2 regions of the Mesorhizobium sp. M8A.F.Ca.ET.202.01.1.1 genome follow, and region 2 is predicted to be linked to the other one. Evidence: riboswitches for the same ligand, from Rfam matches in the RefSeq annotation. Region 2 holds a riboswitch; the other holds the start of a gene.
What was found. A riboswitch is a leader RNA that binds a small molecule or an ion and turns the genes downstream of it on or off. The one in region 2 is predicted to bind cobalamin.
Positions count from the first base shown of each region.

Region 1: linked by a shared signal. The riboswitch ahead of EN845_RS03085 (DUF1636 family protein) and the one ahead of bluB (5,6-dimethylbenzimidazole synthase) in region 2 are both predicted to bind cobalamin.

Region 1 is NZ_SRUN01000001.1:570,997-578,630, reverse strand. Features, by position in the region: gene EN845_RS03105 (D-arabinono-1,4-lactone oxidase) at 1-730, shown strand, start outside; gene EN845_RS03100 (DSD1 family PLP-dependent enzyme) at 727-1,872, shown strand; gene EN845_RS03095 (helix-turn-helix domain-containing GNAT family N-acetyltransferase) at 2,043-2,978, shown strand; gene EN845_RS03090 (AraC family transcriptional regulator) at 2,987-3,820, opposite strand; cobalamin riboswitch at 4,029-4,238, shown strand; gene EN845_RS03085 (DUF1636 family protein) at 4,364-4,741, shown strand; gene EN845_RS03080 (ABC transporter ATP-binding protein) at 4,738-5,526, shown strand; gene EN845_RS03075 (ABC transporter substrate-binding protein) at 5,573-6,520, shown strand; gene EN845_RS03070 (iron ABC transporter permease) at 6,520-7,569, shown strand.
Region 2 is NZ_SRUN01000015.1:96,122-103,755, reverse strand. Features, by position in the region: gene ribB (3,4-dihydroxy-2-butanone-4-phosphate synthase) at 1-927, shown strand, start outside; gene EN845_RS27870 (MFS transporter) at 947-2,167, opposite strand; gene EN845_RS27865 (TetR/AcrR family transcriptional regulator) at 2,287-2,895, shown strand; gene EN845_RS27860 (hypothetical protein) at 2,985-3,968, shown strand; partial or broken gene bluB (5,6-dimethylbenzimidazole synthase) at 4,136-4,642, opposite strand; cobalamin riboswitch at 4,814-4,996, opposite strand; gene EN845_RS27850 (histone deacetylase family protein) at 5,175-6,101, shown strand; gene EN845_RS27845 (exodeoxyribonuclease VII small subunit) at 6,105-6,356, shown strand; gene EN845_RS27840 (DUF2277 domain-containing protein) at 6,450-6,716, shown strand; gene EN845_RS27835 (pirin family protein) at 6,757-7,634, shown strand, end outside.

The sequences.
Region 1 (7,634 bases), on a different contig from region 2:
CCGCAAATGGGTGCTGCCGATCGGCGACATGCTGCGCGATTTCGAAACGATGATGGTCGCGCATCGCTCGGCCGAATTCTACTACATTCCATTTTCCGGTTACGCGCAGTTCATCGCCAGCGACTTCAGCGCCGAAGCCACGACGACGCGCCCGACCGACGATGATGAGGGCTCGTTGCGCACGCTGCGCCGCTTGCGCACCGGGCTTGCCTGGCTGCCGTCGCTGCGCCGCCGGCTGATCCTGGGCGCGGTCGCCAAGGTGCCGGGCGAGGATTATGTGCAGGACTGGCTCAACGTCTATGCCAGCGACCGGCAGACCAGGTTCAACGAAATGGAATATCATCTTCCCTTCGAGGAGGGGCCGAAGGCGCTGGCCGAGATCATCGAACTGACCGAGAAGCATTTTCCGGAAGTCTATTTCCCGATGGAGGTGCGGTCGGTGGCATCGGACGAATTCTGGCTCTCGCCCTTCCACAAGAGGCTCACCTGTTCCATCGCCATCCACCACGACGCGGCGAACGATCCGTTGCCATTCATGCGCGCGGCCGAGCCGATCTTCCGCAGATATGGCGGCAGGCCGCACTGGGGCAAGATGCACAGCCTGAAAGCGGCCGACCTGAAAAAGCTTTATCCGCGTTGGGACGATGCGATTGCGGTGCGCCGCGACATCGACCCGCACAACCGTTTCGTCTCGCCCTATATCGCCGATCTCTTCGGCATCGACCAATGAAAGCCTATTTCGCCTCGCTTTCGGATGCGCTGAAGCAGGCGGGCATCTTCCAACCCTGCCTGCTGCTCGACCGCGACCGGCTGGACAGCAACATCGCCCTGGTGAAGCAAAGGCTCGATCCTCGCCTCGCCGTGCGGCTGGTCGACAAGTCGCTCGCTTGCCTGCCGTTGCTTGCCCATATCGGCAAGGCGCTTGGTACCCACCGCTTCATGACCTTCCACCCGCCGATCAGCGAGGCGGTGCTGAGCGCGTTTCCGGATGCGGACCTCCTCTACGGCAAGCCGATGCCGGTCGGCGCGGCAAGGGCGGCGCTTTCCAAGGGGAACGCAGCCGGGTCGAGGGTATGCTGGCTGATCGATACACAGCAGAGGCTGACGGAATATGGCGCGCTCGCCGACGAACTCGGCGTCGAGCTGCGGATTGCTTTCGAAATCGATGTCGGACTGCATCGCGGCGGCTTCGCCGAACCGGAAGCCCTCTCGCAGGCGTTGAAGGCGCTGCCGGCCCACAAACGGCTGCGCTGCGAAGGCGTCATGGCCTATGAAGCGCATGCGCCGCATATACCCGGCCTGTTCGGCGGGCCGGCGAGGGCATTGGCGCAAGCCTCGGAACGAGCCGCCGCTTTCGTGGCGCGCCTCGGCATGGACCAGCGCCATATCTTGAACATTGGCGGCAGCAAGACAGCGCTGCTTCATCATGGCGGCGCTGCCAATGAAGTGTCGATGGGCTCGGCCTTCGTGCTGCCCGGCGATTTCGACACGCCGGGCCTCGGTGGCTTTCAGCCGGCGGCCTTCATTGCGACGCCGATCCTGAAAGTGGTCGAGCCGATGCTGCCCGGCCCGCCGGCGGTTTCGCGTCTGCTCCAGGCGCTCGGCCGGTTTCCGCGCAAGGGTTGTTATCTCTATGGCGGCAAATGGATGGCCGAACCGGTGTTTCCCGAAGGCATGACGACGAACGGCCTGCTTGGCCTGTCCTCCAACCAGCAATTCATGGGCCTGCCCGCCGAGGCCGTTGTCAGGCCCGGCGACCATGCGTTCCTGCGGCCGACGCAGAGCGAAGCCGTGCTGCAGCAGCTCGGACCGATCGCGGTGCTTTCCCGTGGCAGGATCGTCGACCGCTGGCCGGTGCTGCCGATGGGGTGACGTTTCGGCGTTCGCCACTGGCGCCTGCATTTGCGATGTCGTGATTCTAGGGGCTGCGCTCCTCTTCGCTCCTTCTCCTAGAATGACGAAGTTGTGAAGCGCCTCGTTACAATGACTTTATTGACTAAGTCAACTAAATGATTGATCCTGTCCACGACAGGAGGACTGCCATGACGATCCACGACCACCCCGGCAAGGAACGCATCGACGCAGTGCGCGCCTTCAACCGCTTCTACACCCGCCAGATCGGTGTGCTCGACGAAGGTTGGCTGAAAAGCACCTTTTCGCTTACCGAGGCGCGGGTGCTCTATGAGCTTGCCCATCGCGACGGGCTCGTCGCCAGCGACCTGGTGCGCGATCTCGGCCTCGACCCTGGCTATGTCAGCCGTTTGCTCAAAAAATTCGAGGAACGCGGTCTGGTCGAGCGCGAAGCCACCGAAGCGGACGCGCGCCGCGCCTCGATCGCGCTGACGCCGGCGGGCAGGGAAGCCTTCGCGCCGCTCAACCAGGATTCGCACGACCAGGTGCGAGCGCTGCTCGATCGACTGGCGCCCGTCGACCAGGATCGGCTGGTCAAGGCCATGCGCATCGTTCAGGACCTGCTCGGCGACAGACCCGAACCCAAGGTGCCTTACATCCTGCGGCCGCTAGAGGTTGGCGACATCGGCTGGGTCACGCGCCGCCAGGGCATGCTCTACGCGCAGGACTATGGCTGGGACGAAACCTATGAGGCGCTAGTCGCTGAGATCCTCGGCGAGTTCGTAAAGAAATTCGATCCGAAATGGGAGCGCGGCTGGATCGCCGAGCGGGAAGGCGAGGTCGTCGGCTCGGTCTTCGTCGTGCGCAAATCCGATCAGGTGGCCAAGCTGCGGCTGCTCTATGTCGAACCGTCGGCGCGAGGCCTCGGCATCGGCAAACGGCTGGTCGAGGAATGCATCGGCTTTGCCCGCGCCAGGGGGTACAAGACGCTGACTTTGTGGACCAACGACATTCTGACCGCGGCCCGGCACATCTACCAGGCGGCCGGTTTCAAGCTGACCGAGGAAGAGCCTCACCATTCCTTCGGCAAGGATCTGGTTGGACAGAACTGGGATCTGGAGCTGTAGCGGCGCCTCTATGCCTTGACCGGCACCCAGATCTCCAGCCCGCCATTGCCGGTGCGGGCATCGAATTCGGGCCCATAGCGCTCGAATTCCGGCGCGTCGGCGATTTCATGGCCGGAGGCCGGGAGCCAGCTGTTCCAGATCGTGTTGACCGTGCGCCGGATGGTCGAGATGTGCTCGCGATGCGTGAAAACGGCGTATTTCCGCGCCGGCACGCGCACCCGGTAGAAGTCCTTCGGCAGGTCGGAGAAGTCCGACACTTCGACGCCGACGACATAGTCGAAATTGCCGGCATCGTCGCCGTTGAGGCAGACACCGTAGAAAACGCCTGGGACTTCGCCGGGTATGTTGCCGATATAAGGGCTGAAACGCTGCCACTGCATCGGAATGCCGGCGCTCGATTCGCAGCTGTAGCGCTCGCCGAAGCCGGCGATGAGGAAAGGTCGGCTGGTCTCGAAGCGCGGTGGTTCGAGGCTGGTGAGCAGGGTATGGTCCATCAGGATAGGCTCCACGAGATCGAGTGTCTTGGTCGAACCTTGCGCGCGCACCAGTTCCGGCGTGGTGCCGAACTGGTCGCGGAAGGCACGGGTGAAAGCCTCATGCGAGTTGTAGCCGGCGTCGAGCGCGACGCACAGTATGTCGGGCGCGCCGCCGGCGAGCCTGCGCGCCGCTTCGGTCAGCCGGCGCGAGCGCATGTAACCCATGACGGAACGGCCGGTGGCCGCGCCGAAGGCGCGTGTCACATGAAAGCGCGACACGCCGCTGCTTTGGGCGACGTCGTCGAGCGTAACAGCCTCCGGCAGATGGCTTTCGACAAACCATAGCGCTTTCTCGGTCGGGTTCATGTGTTCCTCGCATGTGGCGTCTTCACTCTGGCGCCTCGTTGCCCGGCCAGTTTGATCGAAATTGCGCATGGCGCAAAATCGAAAACGGCAACGCTGTCAGGCGTGGACGTAAAGTCCGTGCACGCCATGCCGACGGCAGGCTTGCTCTCGTATAAGTTCTGTTATAACAAAACAAGGCAGTCGCCTTGCCTCGAAACCGCTCGCGGCATAGGCTGCGACTCGTGATGGTCCCCGAGCCGAAAGGCGAGGGGTGAAAAGGGAACGCGGTGAGACCCGGTTTTGGGGTCGAGGCCGCGGCTGCCCCCGCAACTGTAAGCGGCGAGCAAGATCCGGAACGCCACTGGCCGGCAAGGCTGGGAAGGCAGGATTGCGCAGAGACCCGTGAGCCAGGAGACCTGCCATCACTGAGTTGACCGGACGGGGTGTGCCGGGAGGAAACGTGGACATCGGTCTTGTCGGCCGGTCGACCAACATCCTTCCGTCGCCAGTTTTGAAAGTGACGGGAAGTTGGACGGCACAATCGATCGTATTCAGCCCAGCCCCATGCACCAGATCATCGTGTGCACCCTTTGCCGCGACGTGCCGACCGGCATCAGGTCGGGCGAAGGTTTGTGCGCCGAGTTGCGCTTCCGCCTCTCGGCCCAGCCTGACGTGGCGCATGGTTTCACGGTCGAGGGCGTGGCTTGCATGGCGGGTTGCGCGCGCCCCCTGACGGTGGCTTTCCAGGCACCAGGCAAGGCCGCCTATCTCTTCGGGTCGATCGACGCGCAGGCCGACGCCGCCGACCTCGTGCGATTTGCCCGGCTCTACGCTTCGCTTGCCGACGGCTGGTGCAATTCCGGACAACGTCCGCCGCGCCTGGCCGGCAAGACGCTTGCCCGCATTCCGGGGGCGGGCAAGCTGGCGGAAGGCAGTCGATGACAACGCCGCTTCTCGATGCGTGCGACCTGGGCGCGATAGCGAATGGCCGGCATCTGGTCCATGCGGTCAGCCTGTCGGTGACATCAGGCGACCGCCTTGCCATCATTGGCCCCAACGGCGCCGGCAAGACCACGTTGCTGCGCATGTTGTCCGGCATGCTCAGGCCGAGCTTCGGAGAGGTGAAGCTTGGCGGGCGGCGCCTGGACATGATTTCGCCCGCCAAGCGGGCCCTGCATATCGCCGTCGTGGGCCAGAGCGACCAACCGGATCCGCGTTTGGCGGTGATCGACTATGTCGAGCTTGGCCGCGTCCCGCATGCCGGCCTGAGGGGCCGGAGCGAGGAACGCGACATTGTGGTGGACGCGCTGCGCCGGACCGGCCTGTTGTCGTTGCTCGGCCGGAGCATCGGCTCGCTGTCTGGTGGCGAACGCCAGCGCGCCCAGCTTGCGCGTGCCATCGCGCAGGAGCCCAAGATCCTTTTTCTCGACGAACCGACCAACCACCTTGACCCGCGCGCCCGCGCGCAGCTGCTCGAACTGGTGGCCGGCTTCGGCATGACCGTTATCGCGGTGCTGCACGATCTGACCCTGGTGGCACCCTTCGCCACCAGGGTCGCGGTGATGAACGAAGCCCGGCTGCAGGCGCTGGCGCCGCCGCACGAGGCGTTGACGCAACAGCTGATCCGCGAGATTTTCGGCGTCGACGTGTTTCGCCTGCGCCATCCCACCGAGGATCGCGAACTGACGGTGTTCGACCTTCCGAACCGCGCCTCGCCGCCATCCTGATCAACGCCCCTCATCGTCCGACACGGTTCAACCAAGGAGCAAATCCGTGAAACGCCTTGCCTTCTCGCTCGCCCTCTCGCTGCTGGCCTCGACGGCCTTCGCCTTCCCCGTCACCGTCGACAGCTGCGGCAAGCCGCTGACCTTCGACGCTCCGCCGAAGCGCGCCGTCATCCATGATCTCAACATGGCCGAGATGGCCTTCGCGCTGAAGCTGCAGCCTTCGATCGTCGGCCTGACGGGCATCAGTGGATGGTACAAGGTCGGCCCCGAATTCAAGGCCGAACAGGGTGCCATTCCCGAACTGGCGCCGAAATATCCGACCCTGGAGAACCTCGTCGCCGTCGAGCCCGACGTCTTCTTCGCCGGCTGGTACTACGGCATGAAGCCCGGCGGCGACGTGACGCCCGACACGCTCGCTCCGCACGGCATCAAGACGCTGGTACTGACCGAAAGCTGCGTCCACCTCGACAAGAGCCGCCCGGCCGCCTCCATGGACCTGCTCTATGGCGACCTCGAAAAGCTGGGCAAGATCTTCGGCAAGGAGGCAGAAGCGGAACAGCTTGTTGCCGGCTGGAAGGCGCAACTCGCCGAGATCAGCGCCAAGGTCGGCAGCGCGAAGGGAACACGCGTGTTCCTCTACGATTCCGGCGAGGACAAGCCGTTTACCGCGGGAAAATTCGCCATCCCCAGCGCCATGATCTCGGCGGCCGGCGGCGACAATATCATGGCCGACTTGGAAACGAGCTGGGGCAACACGGACTGGGAGACGGTGGCGGCGCGCAATCCGCAATTCCTCATCCTGCTCGATTATCAGGACGGCGGCGGCTACAGGAAACTGCTCGATTTCCTGAAGGCGCACCCGGCGATGAAGGAGACGGACGCGGTCAGGAACGAGCGCTTCGTGGCGCTTCGTTATGCCGAGCTGACACCAGGACCGGCGAACATCGAAGCCATCGGCAAGATCGCCAGGGCGATGCATCCGGAAGCGTTCTGATGGATCTTGCCCGAGAGCACAAATCCGGCGTGCTTTCAGGGCACAGGGCCTTCACGCTGGCCATGACGGCGGGCGCGGTGACGCTCGTCGCTCTCGCGCTGCTGTCGATCGCTTATGGCTCGACGCTGATACCTCTGAGCGATGTCATCGCCGCCCTTGGCCGTGCCGTCGGACTGGACGAGCCTGAGATATCGGGCCCGGTCGGCAAGATCGTCGTCGACCTGCGGCTGCCGCGCACGATCCTGGCGATCTGTGTCGGCGGCGGGCTGGGCATCGTCGGCGCGCTTTTGCAGACGGTGACCCGTAACGATCTTGCCGACCCCTTCCTGTTCGGCCTGTCGTCGGGGGCCGCCGCCGGCGCGGTTTCCGTCATTACCGTGTTCGGCGACAGTTTCGGCATCTGGACCTTGCCCGTGGCTGCGTTCACTGGCGGCATCCTCGCCGCCTCCATCGTGCTTTTGCTGGTGGCGCGGGTGAGGGGGCAAGGTCCTGAGCGGCTGATCCTCGCCGGTCTTGCCGTTTCCTTCATGTTCACGGCCTTGACCAATTATCTGGTTTTTGCCGGTGACCAGCGCGCGGCTCATTCGGTCCTGTTCTGGACCATGGGCGGGCTCGGGCTGGCGCGCTGGGACAATGTATGGCTGGGGGCGGTGGGCGCCGGCACGATCGCGGCCTACGGGCTGTGGAGCCATCGCAGCCTGGACGCTTTCCTCGCCGGTGAGAGCGCCGCCGAGAGTCTAGGCGTGCCGGTGGCGCGCATGCGCAGGACGACATTTCTCGTGGCCGCTTTCTCGACGGCAATCCTCGTCTCGGTCGCCGGCGTGATCGGCTTTGTCGGATTGATGATACCGCATCTGTCGCGGCCGCTGGCCGGTCCACTGCATCTGCGCCTGATCACAAGTTGTGCGCTGTTCGGGGCGGTGCTGCTGCTGGCAAGCGATCTCCTGGCCCGAACCTTGCTGCCGCCGCAGGAACTGCCGATCGGCATCATCACCAGCTCGCTCGGCGCGTTCTTCGTCGTCACCATGGTTGTCCGAAACCGCCTGTGAAGACGTGCCCTCCGAGCGTTGTTGCGCACCGGTACACGTTCATCTGCCGCTAACCAGGATCGGAT
Region 2 (7,634 bases):
TGCACGCCGATGCCGCGCGAAGAAGCCAAGCGGCTGAACCTCGCGCCGATGGTCGCCGACAATGATTCGGCCCACACCACTGCCTTCACCGTCAGCGTCGACTTCAAGCACGGCACGACGACAGGCATTTCGGCCGACGACCGCACGCTGACCGTGCGCAATCTTGCCAACGGCAATGTCGGCGCTTCGGATTTCGTCCGCCCCGGCCACATATTCCCGCTCATCGCGCGTGAAGGCGGCGTCTTGATGCGCTCGGGCCATACCGAGGCGGCCGTGGATTTGTGCAAGCTCGCTGGCCTGCCGCCGATCGGTGTCATTTCCGAACTGGTCAATGATGACGGCACCGTCAAGCGCGGCCCGCAGGTGCAGGCTTTCGCCGAGGAACACGGCCTGAAGCAGGTTTCGGTCGCCGACCTCATCGCTTACCGGCAACGCAAGGAAACGCTGGTCGAGCGCGTCGCTTGCTCCGACATCGAGACGCTGGGTGGCAAGGCGCAGGTCTTCACCTACACACTGCCCTGGGACACGATGCATCACGTCGCCATCGTCTTCGGCGACATCCGCGACGGCGAGGACGTGCCGGTGAGGCTGCATTCGGAGGACGTGGTGACCGATGTGTTCGGCACCAGCCACCGGCTCGACGGCGTCATGAAGGCGATGGGCGAGCGCAAGCGCGGCGTCATCGTTTATCTCAGAGAGGGCTCGGTCGGCGTTGCCCACCAGGAGCGCAAGCGGCCGGCGTCGGGCGACCGCGAGGACCATGAAGAGGCGCGCCGGCGTGAGAGCGAATGGCGCGAGATCGGGCTCGGCGCCCAGATTCTCAAGGATCTCGGCATTTCCTCGATCAACCTGATCGCCTCGCGCGAGCGCCATTATGTCGGCCTCGAAGGGTTTGGCATTCATATCGCCAAGACCGAGATTATCTGAGCTCAACAAACCCTGGCGGTCATTCGGCAGGGATTGCCGCCTCGCATCCTTCCAACTCGCATTCGTGGGTGGCGAGGCTGCGCTGGCCGAGCAGCACCGTGACCAGTGCGATAACGCCTGATGCAACCGAAACCCAGAACCCGTTCTGGGCGCCGAACGCATCCACCACCGCGCCGGCGGCGAAGGAACCGAGCGCCATGCCGATGCCGATGCCGGTCATCACCCAGGTGATGCCTTCGGTCAGCATCGCTTCCGGCACGTGCCGTTCGATCAGGCCGAAGGCGGTGATGAAGGTCGGCGAGATCGCCACGCCGCTGATGAACACGGTCAGCGCCAGAAGCGGCACCGTACCGGCGGTGAGCGGCAAAAGCGTGCCAAGCGCGACCAGGGCGACCGCGATTGCCAACTGGCGTTGCAGCGGTGCTTGCAGGTTGAGGGCGCCGACGATGATGCCGAGCACGAACGATCCTAGCGCATAGACGCCGATGACAAGGCTGGCGGCGCCCGGCTGACCGAATTCCCCAGTGATGGCCACGGTGCTCACCTCCGTCGTCGCGAAGGTCGCGCCGATGAAAATCAAGGCAAGGGTGATGATCTGCACCGACCGCAGCCTTATTGCCGAGCCGCTCGTGGCACGGTCCACCGGCCGCACCTGCGGTTCGGTCGAGCGCTGCAGGATGAAAGCCGTTGAACCGATGGCGAGGAGCACGGTGCTGACCAGGACGCCGGCTTCAGGAAAGAGGCCTGCGCTGAGCCCCACCGACAGCGACGCGCCGGCAATATAGACCAGTTCGTCCGCAGCCGATTCGAAGGCGAAAGCGGTGTTCATCTGCGGCCGTCCTCTGAAGATCTCGGTCCAGCGAGCGCGCACCATTGCCGGCATGCTGGGCATGGCCGCGGCCGCCAGTGCCGAGACGAACAGCGTCCAGACCGGCCAATCCTGATTGGCTGCAGCGATGAGAACCGCGAAGGCGATCACGGTGATGATGGTGGTGGGGACCACGATGCGTGTCTGGCCCAGACGGTCCACCAGTCTTGATATTTGCGGCGCCACGAAAGCGTTGCCCAGCGCGAAAGTCGCCGAGACCGCGCCGGCCAGCCAGTATTCGCCACGCGTCTGAGACAGCATCGCGACGATGCCGATCGGTGCCATGGCGATCGGTAGGCGCGCCAGGAAGCCGGCGGCCGCAAAGCCTTTGGTTCCGGGGGCTCGAAAGATTTCCGAATAGGGGTTTTGCATGGCTGGTTCCTCGACAAAGGATGATGCGACAATTACATACGATGCGTATGAATGTCAGGTAGTTCATACGTTGCGTATGTCAATTGGCATACGAGACGTATGTGGATAGGTCCAGAACAATGCACAGACCCCGCAAGGAGATGATTGCCGAGACGCGAGCCAAGCTGATCACGGCGGCCCGCCAGGCTTTCGGCACCATTGGCTACGCCGAAGCGTCGATGGACGATTTCACCGCGTCGGCCGGGCTGACACGCGGCGCCCTCTATCATCACTTCGGCGACAAGAAGGGACTGCTGCAGGCGGTTATCGCCGAGATCGACGCGGAAATGGCCGCCCGGGTGAATGAGGTCGCGGCGAGGGCGCCGACCCGCTGGCAGCATTTCGTCGACGAATGCACGACCTACATCGAAATGGCACTGGAGCCGGAAATCCAGCGCATCATGTTCCGGGACGGTCCGGCCGTGCTGGGAGACCCGGCGCAATGGTCGAATGCCAATGCCTGCGTCGGTTCAATGACCGATCATCTGACGGCGCTGCAACAGGAGGGGATGGTGGTGCCGGGCGTCGATCCCGAAACGGCGGCGCGATTGATCAACGGTGCGAGCAGTCAGGCCGCACAGCGGATCGCCAACTCGAACGATCCCGAAGCGACGTCGAGGAAGGTGGTGGCGGCGTTCAAGCAATTGCTCGAAGGCCTGCTCGAGAAACCGGAAGCACAGCCAAACTGAGCCGCCGTGGCGCTTCCGCCACCGCCTGCAATTGACAATAGCCGGTTTGGGCGCATCCTCCCCAGCCATCTCTGAGGGGAGAATCGGGCATGTGGGATTTCGATATCGGCAGGTCGGTGTCCATCATGATGCGGACCTGGCCTTTCATTGTCTTTCGCATGGTCGTCTATTTCGGCATCACACTGGCCTACGTCATGGCCACCGGCACCGGTGCCTCGGTCGGCTACGGCGTCGGACATATCTCCACCGATCCCGACGGACCGTTGTCCTTTGCCCTTTGGGGCGGTGTGGTCGGTTTCGGCGTCGTCTCGATCGCCGTCTACTGGATCCGCGAATACATCCTCTACGTCGTCAAGGCAGGCCATATCGCCGTCATGGTGCATCTGATCGACGGACATGACGTTCCCGACGGCCAGAACCAGATCGCCTACGCGAAAGAGGTTGTGACCGAGCGCTTTGCCGAGGCGAACATCCTTTTCGTCGTCGACCAGCTGGTCAAGGGCGCTATCCGCGCCATCACCGGCCTGCTGGGTGGCATCGCGGCCTTCCTGCCCATCCCCGGTCTGAGCGGCCTGGTCTCGTTCCTCAACACGGTGATCCGGCTGTCGCTGACCTATGTCGACGAGATCATTCTCGGCTACAACATCCGCATCAATTCGTCCTCGCCGTTCGAGACGGCGCGCCAAGGCGTGGTGCTCTACGCCCAGAACGGCAAGACCATGGTCAAGAACGCCGTCTGGCTGGCGGTCATCATGTGGGGGGTGTCTTTCGTGATTTTCCTGCTGATGCTGGCTCCGGCAGCCGCCATTCTTTACGTCATGCCCGGGCAACTCGCCGGCTGGGCTTTCGTGCTCGCCATCGTCTTTGCCTGGGCTTTCAAGGCGGCCTTCATCGAGCCATTCGCCATTGCCTGCCTGATGCAGGTCTATTTCAGGACCATCGAGGGCCAGGTGCCTGATCCGGCCTGGGACGCCAGGCTGGCCGAAGCCTCATCGAAGTTCCGGGAACTCAAGGACAAGGCGCTCTCCACCTTCGGCGGCTCGCGCTGGGGCACGGCCGGCGCGACGCGCTGATCGGCGGGGCTGGCGGGCGCACCTGCGACGGTGTCGAGGCGCGCCACCGCCAATTTGAGCGGTGCCTCACCCTGGCCGCAAAACGTCTCGCTCATGATCAGGTCGGGCAGCGGCAGGCGTCGGCCCCAGCCATGCGTTTCGAGGTCCGGTTTCGGCGCGAACTCCGAGACACGGCCGACGCAAAGATAGGCGATCGGCGTCACGTGGTCGGGGACAGACAGCAGGCTTTTCAGCGCTTGCGCCTCGATGATGCTGACCCAGCCGACGCCAACGCCTTCAGCGCGCGCGGCCAGCCAGAAATTCTGCACCGCGCAGACCGTGCTGTAGAGATCCATTTCCGGGTTGTGCCAGCGCCCCAGCGGCGAGCCTTTCGAGCGCTCGCGGTCGCAGGTGATACAGATGTTGAATGCGCTTTCGCAAATGCCTTCGAGCTTGAGCTTGCGGTAGAGCGCCTGCCGGTCTGCCTCGATTGCCGGCAGTTCCTGCTCGCGCGCGGCAAGGAACAGGTCGCGCACCTTCGCCCGTCGCGCGGCATCGCGGATGACGATGAAATTCCAGGGTTGCATGAAGCCGACCGATGGCGCGTGGTGGGCGGCAAGCAGCAGCCGCGCCAGCACTGCATCGTCGATCGCCTCCGATGTAAAATGGCTGCGGACGTCGCGCCGCGTGAACATGGCGCGATAAACCGCGTCACGCGCTATCTGATCAAATCCATCGCCCATTGGAGCGGTCATGGCTTCCGGCATCGCTTATCCCCTTGCGATTGCAGCAGTTCAAATTCTCAGAGCGAACTTTGCGCGTCCAAGAGGACCCACATCGCTCTGATGTCATCCGCCTGACCATGCGGATGACGATGCCTGCCAGGCCGGTCTTCTGGCTCGGGATCAACCCGCGTCCGGTGCCTTCCCGTCATCGACAGTGGCATTTACCGGCGCGGTCCCCCTTACAGCGTTGGGCACGCCACGGAATTCAACCGTGTTCCCGATTCTCCCGCCGGAGCATTTGCAGCCAAGTGAAATCATTTGGCGTCGCAGAATGCGGCTAAAACAAACAGACCGGCAGGCACCAGGCAGTGGCGGCAACCTTACGCCGAAGCCCCAGCGCCGCCAATCCCCGCAGCGACGCCAATGGACGCAGGCGTGATTTTCCCCAGCGATCAAGCCGCTGCGCATGGCCATTACGGCGCCGGGGCACTAGATAGGGGAGATGGCTACCCGTCTCTACACGCACCCCATCTTTCTCGAACACATCACCCCGCCGGGTCACCCCGAGCGGCCCGACCGCCTGCGCGCCATCGAGCGCGTGCTCGACGACGAAGCTTTTGCCGCGCTCGACCGCGTCGAGGCACCGCAAGGCGACGAGGCGACGATCCTCTATGCGCATCCCGCCGATTTCGTCGCGCGTGTCCGCGCCGCCATCCCCCACGAAGGCATTGCCCACATCGACGCCGACACCACCGCCAGCCCGAAGAGCTGGCAGGCCGCGATCACGGCGATCGGCGCCGCCAACGCCGCCGTCGACGACGTCTTTGCGGGCCGCGCCGACAATGTCTTCGTCGCCGCCCGTCCGCCTGGCCACCATGCCGAAAAGACCACGGCAATGGGCTTCTGCTTCTTCAACACGGCCGCGATCGCTGCCCGCTACGCGCAGAAGAGGCACGGCGCCGAGCGTGTCGCCGTCGTCGACTGGGACGTGCATCACGGCAACGGCACGCAGGATATTTTCTGGGACGATCCGTCGGTGCTCTATTGCTCGACGCACCAGATGCCGTTGTACCCGGGCACCGGGGCGAAGAACGAGACCGGTGCCGGCAACATCGTCAACGCGCCGCTGGCGCCACAGACCGGCAGCGAGGTGTTTCGCGATGCCTTCCTGTCGCGCGTGCTGCCATCGCTCGACAATTTCGCCCCCGACCTGATCATCATTTCGGCCGGCTTCGACGCGCACCACCGCGACCCGCTGGCCGAGATCAATCTGACCGAGGACGATTTCGACTGGGCGACCGGCCAACTGATGCAGCGCGCCGCACGCCACGGCGGCAACCGGCTCGTCAGCCTGCTCGAGGGTGGCTACGATCTGCAAGGATTGGCATTTTCGGTCGCCGCCCATGTCGGGCGACTGATGAAAGGATGAATGATGAGCGGTGAGATCAACGAAGACGTCAAGGCGATGAGCTTCGAACAGGCACTCGACGCGCTGGAGAAGATCGTCGATGATCTGGAGCGCGGCGACGTGCCGCTCGACCAGTCGATCCGGATCTACGAGCGCGGCGAGGCGCTGAAGGCGCATTGCGACCGCTTGCTGAAGGCAGCCGAGGACAAGGTCGAGAAGATCAGGCTGTCGCGCGATGGCAAGCCGGTTGGAACCGAGCCGCTCGACGCGGACTAAGGCGCCCTCGCAGTCTTACCGATTTTTGGACACGATCATGATTGAGGATACAGTTCGTCCCGATTGAAACGGACAAGAGGAGGTTTGGAAACGATGTGCAGAAACATCAAGACCCTGTTCAATTTTGATCCGCCGGCAACCAACGACGAAGTCCGCGACGCGGCACTCCAGTTTGTCCGCAAGCTGAGTGGAACGACGCGGCCGTCGAAACAGAACCAGCATGCGTTCGATCATGCTGTCGAAGCCATCGCGGCATCGGCACGCGAATTGCTTGATTCCCTCGAAACCCACCAGCATCCGCGCAATCGCGAAGAGGTGGCGGCCAAACTAAGAGCAAAGGCCGCGATCCGCTTTGCCTGATGCGGCTGAGGCAGCCACCGAGCGCTGACCAGGAGAGTTCATGAGCTTCTTCCCGGGGAAAGACCCTGAGGCCGGCGATGCCTTCGCCAGCGACCAGATCGAGTTGATGGTCATCCCCAACGCCAAGGATATTGGCGGCTTCGAAGTGCGCCGCGCGTTGCCGACCGCCAAGAGGCGGCTGGTCGGGCCGTTCATCTTCTTCGACCGCATGGGCCCGGCCATCCTGCGCGCCGGCCAGGCGCTCGATGTCCGTCCGCACCCGCATATCGGCCTGTCGACCGTGACCTATCTGTTCGACGGCAAGATCCGGCATCGCGATTCGCTCGGCACCGAAATGGTGATCCAGCCCGGCGACGTGAACCTGATGACCGCGGGCCGTGGCATCGTCCATTCCGAGCGCACGCCACAGGAATTGCGCGGCGCGCCGATGTCCATCTCCGGCTTGCAGACTTGGCTGGCACTGCCCGATGGCAAGGAAGAGGTTGCGCCGGTGTTCGAGAACACAGCGGCGCTTCGGCTTCCCGAGATCGATGCCGACGGCGTCAGCGGGCGCGTCGTCATCGGTGATTTCCAGGGATTGCGGTCTCCGGTGCGGGCGGACTCCGAAACGCTCTACGCTGATTTGCGGCTGGCGCCCGGTGCCAGTGTCAAAATCCCGGCCGATGCGGAAGAGCGCGCCATCTATACGCTGGAAGGCGAGGTCTCGATTTCGGGCGACGTCTTTCCGGCGGAACGGCTGCTGGTGTTCCGCCCCGGCGACGAGATCGTCATATCATCGCTGACCGGGGCGCATTTCATGCTGTTCGGCGGCGCCTCGCTCGGTTCGAAGCGCTACATCTGGTGGAATTTCGTCTCCTCGTCCAAGGAGCGCATCGAGCAGGCCAAGCAGGAATGGAAGACCGGCCGCTTCGATATCGT